DNA from 3 places in the Brucella pituitosa genome. Region 2 is predicted to be linked to each of the others. Evidence: riboswitches for the same ligand, from Rfam matches in the RefSeq annotation. Region 2 holds a riboswitch; each other region holds the start of a gene.

Region 1 (5,875 bases), on a different replicon from region 2:
TATCTGTTCAGGCTGGAAAAGAAAGTCCTTCATGTAAGAAACGACATGGCGCTGCTCACCATTGACGATGAGGCTTTCGCCGCGACCATCGGTCAGATAATGCGCCAGCGTATCATCCAGATTGAGGCTTTCACGCTTCTGATCAAGCTCGGCCATTTCGAGATTGACACCAAGGCGCAAAGTGCCTGAATCGGGCTGAAGCTTGCCAGTAAGCATTGACAAAAGTGTGGTCTTGCCTGCCCCGTTAGGACCAACAAGCCCGATCCGGTCACCGCGTTGAACACGAGTCGAAAAATCTCGGACCAGTACGCGCTCATCATAAGCTTTGTTGAGCTTTTTCGCTTCAATGACAAGCTTGCCGGATTCCTTGGAATCGCTTGCTGCAAGAACAGCAGTGCCTTGCGCCTTGCGATGATTACGAAACTCCGAGCGCATCGAGTGCAACTCGCCAAGACGGCGCATATTGCGCTTGCGACGTGCTGTTACGCCATAGCGCAGCCAATGCTCTTCGCGCGCAATCTGACGGCCAAGCTTGTGATGATCGCGCTCTTCTTCTTCAAGAACCTTGTCGCGCCATTCTTCAAAATGCCCAAAGCCCTGATCGATACGACGCGTAATACCGCGATCAAGCCACACCGTCGAACGGCTGACATTTTCGAGAAAACGGCGGTCATGCGAGATCAGCACGATGGCCGAACGAATCTGACGCAGCTCGTCTTCCAGCCATTCGATGGTGTTAAGATCGAGATGGTTCGTCGGTTCATCAAGCAACAGCACGTCAGGCTGTGGCGCGATCACGCGTGCAAGAGCCGCACGGCGCGCTTCACCACCAGACAGATGATCCGGCTTTTCTTCGCCGGTCAGCCCCAGATGCTCAAGAAGGTAGGTTACACGATGCGGATCGTCCGCCGGTCCAAGACCAGCTTCAACATAAGCGCGCACATTGGCAAACCCATCAAGGTCCGGCACCTGCGGCAGATAACGAACCGTCGCGCCTGGATGCTTGAAGACTTCGCCCGAGGTCGGCTCGACCATGCTGGCCGCGATTTTCAGCAAAGTAGACTTGCCTGAACCGTTTCGGCCGACCAGCGCAATGCGGTCGCCCTCACTCACAGAAAGGGCAGCTTCCTCCAGAAGCGGTGTTCCGCCAAAGGTAAGCTTGATCTGGTCGAGGCGAAGAAGCGGAGGTGCCATGGTTCTCTTTGAAAAAAGCGGTTGAAAATTCCGCCCTGCTTGTCGGGGACAAAAGTCATTCTGTCAAATGGAACCGTCAAAAAACGAACAGGCCGGGTTTCCCCGGCCTGTTCTTTAAACTTTGATACCGCTAAACGGTCGATAGCGTCTTAGTTACAAGGCGCTTCGTAAACGCGGCCGTAATTATCGCGGTAACGGCAATACTGAACATTGTTACGGGTTGTCGCAGCACCGAGAAGCGTACCACCGACAGCACCAATGGCAGCGCCGGTCAGAGCACCGCGACCGTTACCACCAATTGCGCCACCAGCGAGCGCACCAAGAGCAGCACCACCAACACCATAACCAGCGGTACGCTGTTCAGCCGTCGTGCATGCTGCCGTTGAGAACGCAAGCGCACCGACGATTGCAATCATGGAAAGACGTGATTTCATGAAACAATCTCCTACTAGAGTTACACCAACACCGACTTTGCGTCCCCAATTTCGGCGTAAAGCAGATCATACCCGCTTGATCCATTTACAATACGTTTCGACTGTCAGCGTCAAGCAGTTTCAATTTTTAAGGTTAGCAGCTGCCCTGAAAATGAGCCTCCTCACTCAAGTTCGCTACAAGTATCGCAAGGCCTGAACGTGCGGAAACACAAAGAGTTCCACGTACAATATTGGATACCGTCCATGACGACCCGAACGGCAAGGTCACATTGTCTAACGGCCACTCGGCATTTGTGATTGAAAACCCTTCAACGGTGCAGAAATTCACAACACTAAATGACGTGCCATCCGGGAAATCATAAACATGGTCTCCCGCAACCAATGGCCATGCTTCCTCAACCCCGCTCGACAGAAGAATGTCTCTGCCTTTTGCCACCTGCGCCGTCGCCATCGTCAGATGCAGAAGCGTGTGATCCGTGCGCGAGCCACCAAATGCACCACAGAGAATGACCTTCTTCGCTCCGCGTTCAAAGGCTTCCTCAAGTGCAAGTTCACCGTCCGTCATATCCTTGGCAGCGGGGAAGGCTCTTTGCGGCACATGCGCATATTTTTCTTTCAATGCTCCCGAGGTCGAATCGAAGTCTCCCAACCAAAGCTCAGGCTCAACACCAAGGGCTTCCGCATGGCGCATACCGCCGTCCGCGGCAAGAACCCGTGCACCAGCTATCTGCCGTTTCAAACGTTCAGTGACGACGAGATCGCCGCCGAGAAGAATAACAAATGTGCTCATAAGTCGCTCATAACACGTGGCATTTGTCCTCGAAAGCCTGCATCTTGATCATCGCCATCTCTTGCCCTTCTGTTTGCAAGGCACTATTGTCGACCTCGCTCTAACGGGGTGCCATTCAACCATTGAATGGCTGAGAAGCCGCACTCCGGCTAACCCGCTGAACCTGATCCGGCTTGTACCGGCGGAGGGATTAGATGCTGCCCGATTTATCGATAACGGCGCTCAATCCTTTAAATAAAAGAAAGGACTTGCCGTTATGCGGCTTTTATCTCTGCTCACCTTATCGCTCTCTGCGGCTTTCGCCTTTGCGCCTCACGCTCAGGCAAAAGATAAGCTCACCATTTACACCTATGACAGTTTCGTTTCCGAATGGGGTCCAGGTCCCAAGGTGAAGGAAAATTTTGAGAAGGAATGCGATTGCGAACTGGAATGGATTGCATCAGCTGACGGTGTCGCCCTTCTCAACCGTCTGAAGCTCGAAGGCGGTAATACAAAAGCCGACATCGTGCTCGGTCTCGACACGAACCTGACAACAGAAGCACATGCCACCGGCTATTTCGCGCCAAGTGGCATTGATCTGTCCAATGTCAAAGTGCCGGGTGACTTCAAGGACGATGCTTTCGTGCCTTATGATTATGGCTACTTCGCTATCGTCTATGATTCCGAAAAACTGCCCAACCCGCCGCAAAGCCTGAAAGAACTGATCGAAGGTGATCCGTCACAGAAAATCGTCATTCAGGACCCGCGGACATCAACACCCGGCCTTGGCATTCTGCTGTGGATCAAATCGGTCTATGGCGATCAGGCGGGTGAAGCCTGGGAAAAACTGCAAAAGCGCATCCTGACGGTTACACCGGGCTGGTCGGAAGCCTATGGTCTCTTCACCAAGGGCGAAGCGCCGATGGTGCTCTCTTACACAACGTCGCCTGCCTATCACATGATTGCGGAAAACACCGAGCGCTACAAGGCACTGGCCTATCCGGAAGGCAATTACCTTCAGATTGAACTTGCTGCACAGACCACAACCGGTGCGAAAAACCCACTGGCTCAGAAGTTTCTTACCTTCATGACTGGTCCCGGTTTTCAGGATGTGATCCCTGAAACCAACTGGATGTATCCGGCAGGCAAGACTTCACAGCCACTTGCTCCGGCTTTCGACAAGCTGCCAAAGCCTGAAAAAACACTTCTGATCCCAGCCGATGAAGTTGCGAAAAACCGCAAAGCTTGGGTTGATGAATGGCTTGCAGCCTCCAGCAAATGAGCAAACCGCTGACCATCGGCCATCCAAGACAAATGCCTGCGATCAAACCACTCGCAGGCATACTGGCGCTTGGCTTTCTGGCGGTTCTGGTCGGCGGCTCGCTGCTGGCTCTGGCGATGGAAGCCAGTGGCTTCAGCACTGACGTCTATTTCGATAGCTACCTACTGCGGGTAGCCCGTTTCACGATCCTGCAAGCGGCAGCATCAAGCCTTCTATCCGTGCTGTTCGCAATTCCTGTGGCGCGCGCGCTTTACTCGGAAGCGAGCTTTCCGGGACGCAGCTTCATTCTGCGTCTCTTTGCTCTGCCGCTGGCGCTGCCCGCCCTTGTGACTGTGCTTGGCATCACCAGCATTTATGGTCGCAATGGTTTCATTGCGCAGCTTTCGCAATCGGCTGGCTACCCGGTCTCGCCCGATATTTACGGCATCACCGGCATTCTTATTGCGCATGTGTTTTTCAACATGCCACTGGCGGTCCGGCTCATTCTTGCCGCGTATGAAACGATCCCCGCCGATTACTGGAAACTTTCAGCGCAACTCGGTATGCACAGCACGCCACGCTTTCGTCTCATCGAATGGCCTGCCATCCGGCGTAACTTGCCGGGCATGACCGGCCTCATATTCATGCTCTGCGTCACCAGCTTCACCACCGTACTGACACTGGGCGGCGGCCCTCGCGCAACAACGCTTGAAGTCGCAATCTACCAAAGCCTGCATTTCGATTTTGATCCGGCACGTGCTGTAGCACTCACGCTCGCACAGCTCGCGCTGACATTGATGATCCTGCTGGCACTGCGTCTGACCGGGCGTCCGTCAGAAGAGGGCTTCACGCTTGCAACGACAGCCAGACGTTATGGCAAACCATCTACGCGAGAACGTGTTTTCAATATTATAGCGATTGTGATCGGCTTTCTTTATGTGGCGCTGCCTGTTTCAGGTGTCGTCATTTCGGGCCTTGCCGCAGATCTGGTGCGATTGTTGAGCGAACGAACCGTATGGCGCGCAATCTCCACCAGCATCGCGCTCGGCTTTTCTGCTGCCCTGCTTTCCGTCATCCTCTCGCTCTCACTTGTTATCGCGCGCGAGGCGACCCGGAACATACGGCTCGCCAACCTCTTTGACACGGGCGCCAGTCTCATATTGGTGATGCCACCTATCGTACTTGGAGCGGGATGGTTCATTCTGCTGCGCCATTTCACTGACCCATTCGCAATGGCTCCCTTGATGGTGGTGACCGTGAATGCCGCTATGGCCATGCCATTTGCCGTACGGTTGCTAAGACCCGCATGGGATACATCAGCCGTGCGCCACAACAGGCTTTGCGCTCAGCTTGGCATCAAAGGTTTTAATCGACTGCGACTTATCGATTGGCCGTCGGTCCGCAGGCCATTCGGAATGGCCTTTGCCTTTGCAATGGCGCTGTCTCTCGGCGATTTGGGCACAATCGCCCTTTTCGGCAGCGATGCCTTGCTGACCCTGCCCTATCTTTTGTTTCAGCGTATGGGCAGCTATCGCACATTCGACGCAGCAGGCCTTGCGCTTATTCTCGGTCTTCTATGTCTTGGTCTGATGATGATTGCAGATCGCGCCGCAGCCCGAAAGGAAACGCCCCGTTCATGAATATCCCGCCGCCTAAGACCAATCTGGCAAATATCCGCTTTGAAGATGTTCGTTTCAGCTATGGCGAAACCAACATGCATTTCGATGTGAATGTGCCGGGCGGCGTTATCACGGCGATTGTCGGCCCAAGTGGTTCGGGAAAATCCACATTTCTCAACCTCATTGCAGGGTTCGAGACGCCACAGGCTGGGCAAGTTTTAATCGGCACAACCGATGTCACCCACCTGCCACCGGCATCCCGGCCTGTCTCCATGGTATTTCAGGAAAACAATCTTTTTGCGCATCTGACGGTCGAGCAGAATGTCGGGCTTGGTCGTTCGCCCAATCTGAAGCTCAGTGAAGCAGACCGGAGAGCCATAGCCAGCGCCCTTGGCCGCGTCGGGCTTCAGGGGAAAGAACAGCGTAAGCCCGAAGCTCTTTCCGGTGGTGAACGTCAGCGCGTGGCGATAGCGCGTGCGCTGGTGCGTGAACGCCCCGTCCTTTTGCTTGATGAGGCATTCGCCTCACTGGGGCCAGCGCTGCGTCACCAAATGCTGGATCTGGTGCGTGAATTACAGCGGGAAAACGCCATGACCGT
Region 2 (5,875 bases):
GCATCTGGACGCATTCTATTCGGCGAGCAGGATCTTGTCAGTGCGCCTGAAAAGACCAAACGCGACTTGCGCGGCAATGACCTCGCAATGATCTTTCAGGAGCCGGTCGCATCGCTCAATCCACTGATGAAAATTGGCCGGCAGATCGAAGAAAGCCTTGTCGTACACCGCGATCTGAGTGGCAAGAAAGCGCGCCACGCAGCCATTGCCATGCTCGAAGAAGTGGGAATTCCAGAACCTGAAATTCGCTTCGGACAATATCCTTTCGAACTGTCAGGCGGCATGTGCCAGCGCGCTATGATTGCCATGGCCCTGATCTGCCGTCCTCGCCTTCTGATCGCGGACGAGCCTACGACAGCTCTCGACGTGACCATTCAGGCGCAGATACTCGACCTCATGAAAAAGCTGCGCGACGAGACGGGAACAGCAATCCTGCTCATCACGCACGACATGGGCGTTGTCGCCGATATGGCCGATCGTGTGGCTGTGATGTATGCAGGCCGCGTCATCGAACAGGCGCCCGTCGATGCGATTTTCTCCCGGCAGGAGCATCCTTACACAAAGCTGCTGCTCTCAACCATTCCACGTCTCGAAGGCGAACCGAAAACCCATCTTCCGACGATTGAAGGCATTGTGCCTGATATCGGCTCATGGCCTAATGGTTGCCGTTTCGCACCACGCTGCCCGATCTCGGAAGATCAATGCAGGACGCATGTACCGCCGCTTTCAGCGCGCATGGATGTTGGCGCAGCGGCCTGCTGGCGCTCGCAACAAGTGGGAGCGCTGGTATGAGTGACATGTTGCTGTCCGTTGAAAATCTTAAAGTTCATTATCCCATTCGCGGCGGTCTGCTGGGCCGTGCCGTCAACTTTGTGAAAGCCGTTGATGGCGTCGATCTTGAGATTGGCCGTGGAGAAAGCGTGGCTCTGGTCGGTGAGTCTGGTTGCGGTAAATCCACGCTCGGCACAGCTATCCTTGGCATGACCAGAGCGACATCCGGCAATATCAGCTTTGATGGGAAACCAGTCACGCATGGTCTGTCTGAAACAATACGCGGGCTTTCACGTGATATTCAGATCGTGTTTCAGGATCCTGCATCGGCACTTAATCCGAAATTGACGATTGGCGAGAGCATTGCCGAGCCACTGGCTATACACAATATAGGCACAGCATCCGAACGGCGTGCCCGCGTTGCAGAACTACTCAAGCTCGTGGGCTTGCATCCTGAACACGCGCTCAGAAAGCCAGGTGCATTTTCAGGCGGACAAAGGCAGCGCATCGTGATTGCCAGAGCGCTGGCACTTAATCCCAAGCTGATGATTTTGGATGAGCCGGTTTCAGCACTCGATGTTTCGATCCGCTCGCAGATACTCAACCTGCTTCTCGACCTTCAACGCCAGTTCGGACTGTCATATCTATTCATCAGCCATGATCTCTCGGTTGTCAGACATTTTGCTGACCGTGTAGCCGTCATGTATCTGGGGCGGATCGTAGAGACGGGCAAAACGTCCGAAGTCTTCAATCAGCCGGAACATCCTTACACTGAAGCACTGATCTCAGCCATTCCACTGCCTGATCCTGTGGCCCAGCGTCAGCGCAAACGCATCGTTTTACGTGGCGATCTGCCAAGTCCCGCCAATCCGCCGAAGGGCTGCAGCTTCTCCACACGATGCCCCATCGCAGTTGCAGAATGCCATCAAACCCCGCCATTGCTCGTTGAAAGAAGCGCAACACGCCGCCTCGCTTGCTATGTTCGCGCGGCATGAAACGCACCGCCTGCCAAGGCGGTGCAAAACGTTTGCGATGCATATGAGAACTCTTGCAATTTAAACATGAGTATAATAGTTAAGTTTTGTACTCAGGCTGCGAAAGTTATACATTATGTACTGGTTCAATGTTTCACTCACGGCTTTTGCGGCCTGCGTTGTCGGATTTGCAGCTATAACATTTATGCTATTGCGCGTCCGCCAAAGCGCATGATATGTGCATAGCTATTCATTAGTTTGTACATTTTTTTATTTGATAAATTATACTAACAAAGCATTCAATCAGAACGCGTGGAAGCACGTTTCAGCAGACCAGATTGCTCAAAGGGATTGAAATTGAGTAGACCGACTATCATAAGCTTATCATCGATACCTTCGCGTTTTCATCTGATACAGCCAACCCTAAAGTCTCTTTTATCTCAGAATTTAAAAGCCCACGAAATTAGGCTTTATATACCGGAAACATACCGCCGCTTTCCCGATTGGGATGGAACACTGCCGGTTGTGCCGAAGGGCGTAACTATCTGCCATTGTGATCAGGATTATGGCCCCGCGACGAAAGTCCTTCCCGCCGCCAAGGACCTGAAGGGACAGGATGTTGATATTCTGTTCTGCGACGACGACAAGATTTATGATCGAGGCTGGCATGCACGCTTTAAAAGCGAAGCGGCCAAGAAACCGAACACTTGTATTATTGAGGTAGGCGAAACATTCCCGGATATATCCGATGATTACCGCCCATCCGACAGGCTCCCACGCAGCCGTTGGAAACACAAAGACTCTATATACAGAGTGAAACGGATACTCTGTCTTTTTACCATCAAGCCTAACCTGACCTCCCCGGGATATGTCGATCAGATTTCCGGTTTTGCTGGTGTGCTTGTTCGCCCAGAATGGTTCGATGAACTCTTCTACGATATTCCCGACGTGATGTGGACTGTAGATGATCCATGGATTTCCGGACATTTGGAACGCGTGGGCATTCCAATCTGGAATACCGGAAAGCGACGCCACCTTCGTGAAGGCGAAGGAAGCAGAGTGGATGCACTGCTTAATCTGGTTCAGGAAGGGCATGACCGTATTGAGGCCGATCTCCTTGTCATCGATTATTTCCGCGAAAAATATGGCATCTGGCAGAAGGGCGGCAAGATTGATCCCGAGACAAATTTGCGTACTACATCCATGTTTGAGATGCTGAGACGAAGAGAACTTGAACTTGTGGAATCCAATAAAGCTAACTGACTAGCGCATCGTTGATACGATGATTTCAGTTCGGCTATATCCAAACCATCGACTACCCAACGGCTCGACATTGGCGAGAGTCTCGATTAAGATTTTTGACACCAAGGGGAGTCCCGCAAGGGGCTGAGATACGGCTGGCAAGCGCAGCGCCGTGACCCTTCGAACCTGATCCGGATCATGCCGGCGAAGGGATGGGGAAGTTTAAGCCAGCCTTTTGCCGGCCTCATTGCGAGGCCGTATAATGCAGAATGTATGCGGTCTCGCTACCAGCAGAAAGGTAGCACTATGACTGAACACTTCTCTCAAACACTGAAGCAAGTAAGCGAGCCATTGTGGACGCAGGCCGTTGAGCATTCTTTCGTCAAAGAGCTCTGTGCTGGCACCCTTTCGGATATATCGATGGTATCCTATCTGGTTCAGGATCATCGTTTTCTCGACAGTTTTCTCACTTTGCTGGGTGCGGCAATGGCCACAGCCGATACATTTGAGGCGCGGCTGCGCTTTGGCCGCTTTGCTGGAATGGTATCCGGAGAAGAAAACACCTATTTCCTCCGTGCTTTTGCAGCACTCAATGTGAGTGAGGAGGCACGCGCAAATATCCCCGATACCGAACCAACCATCGGGTTCAAAGCAATCATGCGTGAATCTGCTACCACGCGCTCCTATGGTGCAATACTCTCAGTTCTCAACGTTGCTGAAGGTCTTTATCTTGATTGGGCATCGCGCGCGCCCTCGCCGCTTCCAAATAATTTCGTCCATGCAGAATGGATCACACTACACGACAATCCCTCTTTCCGGGAATTTGTAAGTTTCCTCAAATCCGAACTGGATCGGGTTGGTCCAGCGCAGCCAGAAATATGTCGAGACTTTTTTCTCCGCGCTGTCCATCTCGAACTTGAGTTTTTCGAGGTGAATTATCGCTTCGGCAAATAACACCAATAAGAAACGGCGGGCTTTGCCCGCCGCAATATTTTCGACATACCCTCACAAATTTAGTTCTTCACAGTATCTTCGAGGAAGAAACGACCAAGCGGGTTCTGATAGAAGTTCTCAATGTTCTTGCCGGTGACATTGATATAAGGGCTGTAATAGAGATCGATCCAGTTGACGTCGTCCTTCGCCATTTTCTGAAGATCGATATACATGGCCTCACGCTTCTTTGGATCAAGCTCCAGACGCGCTGCTGCAACGAGGTCTTTTACCTTCTCATTGTTATAGCGGGTCATATAATTCATATTGGTATCGTGACCCAAAACGAATGTGGTCTTCTGGTCGGGGTCCAGAACGTCATTGGTCCAGTACATGACGGAGATATCGTAATCACCAGCAATCAACATATCCCAGCTCTGGCTGGGGTCGACTTTCTGGAGGTTGACGGTAACGCCTGCCTTCTGAAGCTGTTGTTGTAGAAGAACTGCGATCTGTTCGTCCGTTTCGTTGCCAGCATTGACGATATAATTGAGCGACAAGTCCGATGCGCCAGCATCGGCCAGCATCTGCTTGGCTTTTTCCGGATCATACGGACGCTTGAGATTATCCGCGTAATGATACAGAGCGCCCTTCGGTATGTAGGAATTTGCAACCTGACCAATCCCGAATGTCACGGTATCGACAATCGACTGCTTGTCGATCGCCATGTCCAGCGCCTGACGGACTTCCTTCTTCGCGAGTGCACCATGCTCATGATTGATCAGAAGATGATCTTCGCGTGTGGAGGTATCTTCGAGAACCTTCAAATTCGGGTCTTTTTTCAGCTCTGCCACGCGCGAGAACGGTACAAAAATCGCGGCATCCAGCTGACCGGCCTGCACGTTGAGCATACGCGTATTATCGTCAGGAACAGAGATCCACTCTACCCCGTCGAGCTTAACACGATCCGCCTCCCAGAAATTCGGATTCTTTTTCAAAATAACCCGGTCACCACGACGCCATTCGTCCACCACAAACGCACCCGATGCCACTGGTTTTTCTGCGTAGCCATCCTCACCCAACTCCTCCAGTCCCTTCTTGGAAAGAACCGAAACATTAGGGAGTGCGAGCGTGGACAGGAATGGCGCGGAAGGCGTTTTGAGTTTAACGACCAGCGTATGCGGATCAGCAGCTTCGGCAGTGTCCACGACCTTATAAGAGTCGCTCCAAAGCGAAGCTGGATTGTCGCGAATACGCAGAAGCGAAAAAGCGGCATCATCGGCCGTGATCGGCGATCCATCCGAGAATTTAGCATCGCGCAGCTTGAACGTATAGGTGAGACCGTCATCCGAAATCGTCCAGCTTTCAGCAAGACCAGGCTCGAGTTTCGTGCCTGTCTTGTCGACCCGCACCAACACATCATAAACGTTTGAGAACACCCAGTTGTCGATATTCTGTGCGGTCTTGATTGGATCGAAAGTAGAGGAATCCTCGCGTCGTCCGATTGTCAAAACACCCGCCGCTTCGGCAAGTGCTGCACCAAATGTCATGCTCGTCATGACAGTGACGAGGCCGATCTTCATCCATTTTTTAAGCATGTGTATTTCCCCTTATATTTTTGGTTAGTCGCACATCGTTTTCGATGCGTGTTCAGGATGCTTCAGCAAGAATTCTCTCTTCAAACAGCGATTTCGTGGGATCAATATCGGGTATCGCGCTGATGAGTGCCGCCGTATAAGCCTCTTTGGGGCGCGCAAAAACCTCGGCGCTTAATCCCTCTTCCACGATCTCGCCATGATACATAACGACCACGCGCTCACAGAGATTCCGCACGACAGCAAGATCATGGGCGATGAATAGCAATGTCAGCTGCATCTTGCTTTTGAGCTCGCGAAACAGATCGACAATCTGTGCCTGAATGGTGACGTCGAGTGCTGCGATACACTCGTCAGCAATGA
Region 3 (5,875 bases), on a different replicon from region 2:
GAAATTCTGTTTACGCAGACATTCAAGCTGTTGTGTTGTTTCAACCCCTTCGGCGGTTGTGACAATCTTGAAGCCCGCTCCAAGCGTTGCGACAGCCTGAATAATCGCCAGATCACGGCTATCAATTTCAATGCCGGAAACGAAGCTCCGGTCAACCTTGATCTTGTCAAAAGGAAAAGAACGCAGATAGCTCAGAGATGAATAACCGGTGCCAAAATCATCCATGGCAATGCGTACACCCAATCGGCGTAACTCGAACAGCAGCTCAGTATTGTGCTTGCTGTTTTGCAGAAAGACCGATTCCGTAATTTCCAGCTCGAGACGATCCGGTGAAAGCCGCGCTGTAAGCAATGCGTCCTTCACGGAATCAAGCAGCGTGCATTGATTGAACTGGACCGGAGAAAGATTGACCGAGACCTTGATGTCGTCGGGCCATGAAGCTGCCTCCCGACATGCCTCGCCAAGAACCCAATCACCGATGGGGCCGATTAGTCCTGCCTCTTCGGCAATCGGAATAAATTCAACCGGGGAGACCATGCCCAATACGGGATGATACCAACGTAGCAAGGCTTCAAAACCGGATATACGTCCGGTTTCAAGATTGAATATCGGCTGATAATGCAACTCGAACTGCTGCGCTGCCAAAGCCAGCCGCAAGTCGGTCGTCATGGCATGACGTTTCTCAACGGCAAGGCGCAGGGAATGCTGATAAAAGCAGAAGGTCCGTCTGCCATCTGCCTTGGCCGCATAAAGTGCAAGATCGACATTCCGCATCAACACATCGGGATCGTCACCATGCATAGGCGCCTGCGCAATACCGATGCTACATGTCACAAATTCCGAGATATCGCCCAGATCGAATGGATCCTGAAATGCCGAAAGGAGACGGTCGGCAAACATGGCAATCTGTTCAACCGTATCGCAGTGATAAATGATGGCGAATTCATCGCCTCCAAGCCGCGCGATAAACTGATCACTGATGATATTCTTGAGACGAACCGCAACCTGTTGGAGAAGCAGATCGCCAATCTGGTGACCTCTGCTGTCGTTGATGGTCTTGAAATGATCAATGTCGAGATAAAACAGCGCGAATGCAGGAGCGCGGTCTCTCTTTTTCAACACCCCGGCCATATGCTGCGAGAAATAGGCACGGTTAGGCAAATCCGTCAGACTGTCATGCATGGCAACATGGGCCATGCGTTCCTCAATCTGCCGCTGCTCTGTTGTATCCTCTATCAATCCAATGAGATAACGCGGCTGATCGCCCTCTATCGGAGGGATCGAGCGTTTTATAATCCGCATCCGGCGCGGCTTACCATCCGCGCAACGGATATCGCGTTCAACCGTCAATACATTGCCGCGGCGCATGGCCCGACGATCCTGCTGGGTCAGAAGCTTTGCTTCCTCAATCGGAAAGATTTCTGCGTCAATCGAACCGATAACTCGATCAATATCGTGCCCGCTGATGCTGGACGCCGCCTGATTGTAGAGGAGGTAACGCCCCTGATCCTTCATGTCCTTGACGAACACGCCAAGCGGCAAATTATTGATGAGACTGTCGAGCAGGGACTGCACATGATTTGCCTGCCGGTTAGCTTCTTCCAGCTCGGTAATATCCTGCACAATTGCCAGGATCGCCTGCTTTCCATCAAAAATAACCTGACGCCCGTAAGTCAGAACATCGATGGTCTGGCCGTTGGCTTTCAAATGCTGCCAGCGCTCGGGGCGTTCCAGATCACTCCTGTCGCGCACTGCGGCAAACATTCTGTCACGTTCGGTCTGTGGGCGGATGTCCAGCACCGTCATGCCGGGTATTTCGTCAACGGAATAACCATAGAGCCCATGGGCCGCTTCATTCATGACAATGAAATGCAGCGTTTCAGGATCATAGACCCACATCGGCGTCGGATGGGTTGTAAAAAGAACGCGGAAATCTTCTTCGGAGGTGCGCGTCATGGCACCATCCGAGCGAGCCTGACCGGCTTCCCGCTTCCTCATCATTGTCCCCTCATCAGACTAATCCTGACTGGATGTTCTCTGTTCTCGTGTCTGGAGAATCAGACCAAACTGTCTGTAGCAGGACGAAACAATCCCGTGGATAGCTTACTGCGTATAATTTTAACAAATTATATACAAATTATAGGAATCGCTAAATTAGCACCTGTGATTTTGAATTTTTGAGAGCTTTGCTCTGTCTCTTGACCGGCCTGCCGTTCCGGCCTATGCCTTAAAGCGCAAAATTCGTTGGGGTGCCTTCGAAGCAATATCAGGAAAAGTGCTTAGCGGTTTTCCGTCCGATATTGCGACACAAAAGGCTGAGAGACGCTGATCGCGTTAACCCATTGAACCTGATCCGGGTAATACCTGCGTAGGGAACGGAGTTTGACGCGTCGCGACCGAGGGAGTTCCCTCATCGGAGTTCAAGCTCCAAACAGGTTCATGACGTCTCATTTTTCCGTTCGGAATGAGAGACGTCATGATGGACCAAAAAAACAGTTTCTCCCGAACTACACCAAACAGCAGTGCGGCATCCGTGCCCATATGCGTGACTATTGCGGGCTCTGACAGCAGCGGAGGCGCGGGCATTCAGGCCGATCTGAAAACATTCTCGGCACTCGGCGTCTATGGCGCCAGCGTCATTGCCGCCGTCACGGTGCAGAATACACGTGCTGTAACAGCGGTGCATGATGTGCCACCGGAAATTGTCGCCGGACAAATCGATGCGGTTTTCAGCGATCTCAATGTCGCTGCGGTCAAGATTGGCATGGTCTCGGTTCCCCGGACCATTCAGGCAATTGCGCGAGGCCTCGAGCATTTTTCCGGCCCTATCGTTCTTGATCCGGTGATGATCGCCAAATCAGGTGATCGCTTGTTGAGTGAAGATGCTATTTCGATCCTGCGCGAAAAGCTGATCCCGCTTGCAGCCATTTTAACCCCCAACAGACCGGAAGCTGCCTGCCTTCTCGATGGACCAATGGCAAGCAATGAAGACGAGGCAGAGGAACAGGGCCGTGCTTTGCTAAAGCTTGGCGCCAAAGCCGTCTTGATGAAAGGCGGACATGCGGAAGGCGCAATCTGTACGGACCTTTTGATCCGCAGTGACCAGCCAACGATCCGGCTTGAAGCACCGCGCATCTACACGCAAAACACGCATGGAACGGGTTGTACACTATCTTCCGCAATTACAGCCGGACTTGGTAAGTATCTCCCTCTTGAGCAAGCACTCCGCGAGGCCCACGCCTATCTGCAAGGGGCGATCCAGAACGCAGACAAGCTTAAAGTCGGCAGCGGGCATGGTCCTGTGCATCACTTCCATAATTTGTGGGAGACAGTCTGATGCGTGTCTCCATCATTGGCGCAGGTGTTGCTGGCCTTGCCTGCGCTACAGAATTCAGCGATCAGGGACATGCAGTCACTATCATTGCCAAAAGCACTGAGATCGGTTCCGACAGCTGCTCCTGGTTTGCCGGTGGAATGCTCGCCCCATGGTGCGAAGGCGAAAGTGCGGAAGAACCAGTCGTGCGGCTTGGGAAGCAAGCAATTGACTGGTGGGAACGGCATGTTTCAACCGTCCACCGCAAGGGAACGCTCGTCATATCCCACACACGCGATGCAACCGAACTTCGCCGCTTTGCCCGTCGGACGGAGGCCTTTGATACCATTGATCAGGAACAGATCGAGGCGCTGGAACCGGACCTCGCAGGCCGTTTCCGGCAGGGGCTCTTCTTTGCTGAAGAAGGCCACCTCAACCCACGCAACACGCTGATTGAACTTGCCGAGAATCTTCAGAAAAAAGGCGTGGTATTTCATATGGGACAGGATGCGAAAGACGTAAAGATCGACACCGATATCACCGTCGATGCGCGTGGTCTTGCGGCGCGTGATCAGTTGCAGGATCTGCGCGGCGTGAAGGGCGAAATGCTTATTGTTCGCTCCCGCGACATCAATCTTTCGCGCCCTGTGCGCCTACTGCATCCACGCATTCCGCTTTATATCGTGCCGCGTGGCGACGGCATCCACATGATCGGCGCAACCATGATCGAAAGCGATGAGCGGGGCGGCATCAGCATCCGCTCGACGCTGGAAATGCTGAGCGCCGCCTATGCGCTGCATCCGGCATTTGGCGAGGCGGAAATTCTGGAAACCGGTGTCGATGCCCGCCCGGCCTTCCCCAACAATCTGCCGCGTGTGCGCAAACGTGGCCAAACCATCTATGTCAATGGGCTTTATCGGCACGGCTTTCTGCTCTCGCCTGCGGTCGCACGCATGGCGGTTGCGGCTGCAACTGAAGCCGAACATAGGCCTGAATTTTTAGAGGAACTGGCATGACCATCGTTTTAAACGGCGCGGTCTTTGAAACCACGAGCACCAATCTTTCAGCCCTGCTTGCAGAAATCGAACTTGATGAAGCGGTGGTGGCAACCGCGCTCAATGGCGAATTCATCCCAGGCGACGAACGCGAAGCCACCCTGATCGGTGAAGGCGACCGCATCGAAGTGCTCGCACCCATGCAGGGAGGCTAGGATGCTGGAATTTTACGGAAAAACATTTGAAAGCCGCCTGCTATTGGGAACGGCACAATATCCATCCCCCTCTATTCTTGCTGACAGCGTTCGCTCGTCAAAGACTGAAATCGTGACGGTTTCGCTTCGGCGCGAGAGCGGCAACATGCGTGCGGGTCAGGATTTCTGGACGCTCATCAAAGATTTGGGTGTTTCGGTTTTGCCCAATACTGCCGGGTGCCATACCGCACGCGAAGCTGTGACCACGGCAAAAATGGCGCGTGACGTTTTCGGCACCAACTGGATCAAGCTTGAAGTCATCGGCGATCACGACACGTTGCAGCCCGATCCTTTCGGGCTGGTCGAAGCAGCACGAATTCTCTGCGATGAAGGCTTTGAGGTCTTTCCCTATATGAATGACGATCTTGTAGTTGCGGAAAAGCTGCTCGAAGCAGGCTGCAAGGTGTTGATGCCATGGGGCGCACCGATTGGTTCAGGTCGCGGCCTCAACAATCCTTATGCGCTTAAAACCATGCGCGCGCATTTCCCCGATATTCCACTGGTCGTGGATGCCGGTATTGGCGTGCCATCGCACGCTGCAACCGCAATGGAACTTGGCTTTGATGCCGTGCTGATCAACACCGCCGTTGCCAAAGCGGGCGATCCTTGCGCTATCGCCCGCGCTTTTGCGCTCGCTGTTGAAGCTGGTCGTATCGCCTATGAAGCCGATCCGATTGAGGCCCGCGACATGGCAGCCCCCTCCACTCCCCTCATCGGAAAGGCGTTTTTGTAATGCTCCTCGATCCGTTCTACCCGATCTTTGACAGCGCCAGTTGGTGTGAGCGCATGGTACCGCTTGGCATCAAACTCGTGCAGCTGCGCATCAAGGATAAGAACGACACGCAACTGCGCGCAGAAATCCGCGCAGCACGCGAAATTTGCGCGCAATATGATTGCCAGCTCATCGTCAATGACTACTGGAAACTGGCTATTGAGGAAGGCTGCGACTTCATACATCTCGGTCAGGAAGACCTTGATGACGCCGATCTCGATGCTATCCGTGCGGGCGGCTTGAAGCTCGGTGTATCCAGCCATGATGAGGCGGAGCTTGATCGCGCATTAGCGCTAAAGCCAGCCTATATCGCGCTCGGTCCGGTCTATCCCACCATTCTCAAAAAGATGAAATGGCATGAACAAGGACTGGACCGCGTCAGTCAATGGAAAGCCAAACTTGGCGATATTCCGCTTGTTGGCATTGGCGGTATGAATGTGGAGCGCGCGCCGGGCGTCTTTAAAGCCGGAGCTGACATAATTTCAGTCGTCACTGACATCACTCTCAACCCCGATCCCGAAGCCCGAGTACGGCAATGGAT

What was found. A riboswitch is a leader RNA that binds a small molecule or an ion and turns the genes downstream of it on or off. The one in region 2 is predicted to bind thiamine pyrophosphate.
Positions count from the first base shown of each region.
Region 1: linked by a shared signal. The riboswitch ahead of thiB (thiamine ABC transporter substrate binding subunit) and the one ahead of ACSME1_RS11620 (TenA family protein) in region 2 are both predicted to bind thiamine pyrophosphate.
Region 3: linked by a shared signal. The riboswitch ahead of thiD (bifunctional hydroxymethylpyrimidine kinase/phosphomethylpyrimidine kinase) and the one ahead of ACSME1_RS11620 (TenA family protein) in region 2 are both predicted to bind thiamine pyrophosphate.

Region 1 covers NZ_OZ264092.1:1,047,799-1,053,673, forward strand. Annotated here, with positions in the region: gene ACSME1_RS05095 (ABC-F family ATP-binding cassette domain-containing protein) at 1-1,194, opposite strand, end outside; gene ACSME1_RS05100 (glycine zipper domain-containing protein) at 1,344-1,628, opposite strand; gene ACSME1_RS05105 (thiamine diphosphokinase) at 1,762-2,418, opposite strand; TPP riboswitch at 2,513-2,625, shown strand; gene thiB (thiamine ABC transporter substrate binding subunit) at 2,675-3,679, shown strand; gene thiP (thiamine/thiamine pyrophosphate ABC transporter permease ThiP) at 3,655-5,298, shown strand; gene thiQ (thiamine ABC transporter ATP-binding protein) at 5,295-5,875, shown strand, end outside.
Region 2 covers NZ_OZ264093.1:61,933-67,807, forward strand. Annotated here, with positions in the region: gene ACSME1_RS11605 (ABC transporter ATP-binding protein) at 1-792, shown strand, start outside; gene ACSME1_RS11610 (ABC transporter ATP-binding protein) at 789-1,766, shown strand; gene ACSME1_RS11615 (hypothetical protein) at 2,103-3,008, shown strand; TPP riboswitch at 3,103-3,217, shown strand; gene ACSME1_RS11620 (TenA family protein) at 3,294-3,941, shown strand; gene ACSME1_RS11625 (ABC transporter substrate-binding protein) at 4,001-5,515, opposite strand; gene ACSME1_RS11630 (dipeptide ABC transporter ATP-binding protein) at 5,568-5,875, opposite strand, start outside.
Region 3 covers NZ_OZ264092.1:1,742,159-1,748,033, reverse strand. Annotated here, with positions in the region: gene ACSME1_RS08370 (putative bifunctional diguanylate cyclase/phosphodiesterase) at 1-1,998, opposite strand, end outside; TPP riboswitch at 2,236-2,392, shown strand; gene thiD (bifunctional hydroxymethylpyrimidine kinase/phosphomethylpyrimidine kinase) at 2,480-3,337, shown strand; gene thiO (glycine oxidase ThiO) at 3,337-4,329, shown strand; gene thiS (sulfur carrier protein ThiS) at 4,326-4,523, shown strand; gene ACSME1_RS08350 (thiazole synthase) at 4,525-5,295, shown strand; gene ACSME1_RS08345 (thiamine phosphate synthase) at 5,295-5,875, shown strand, end outside.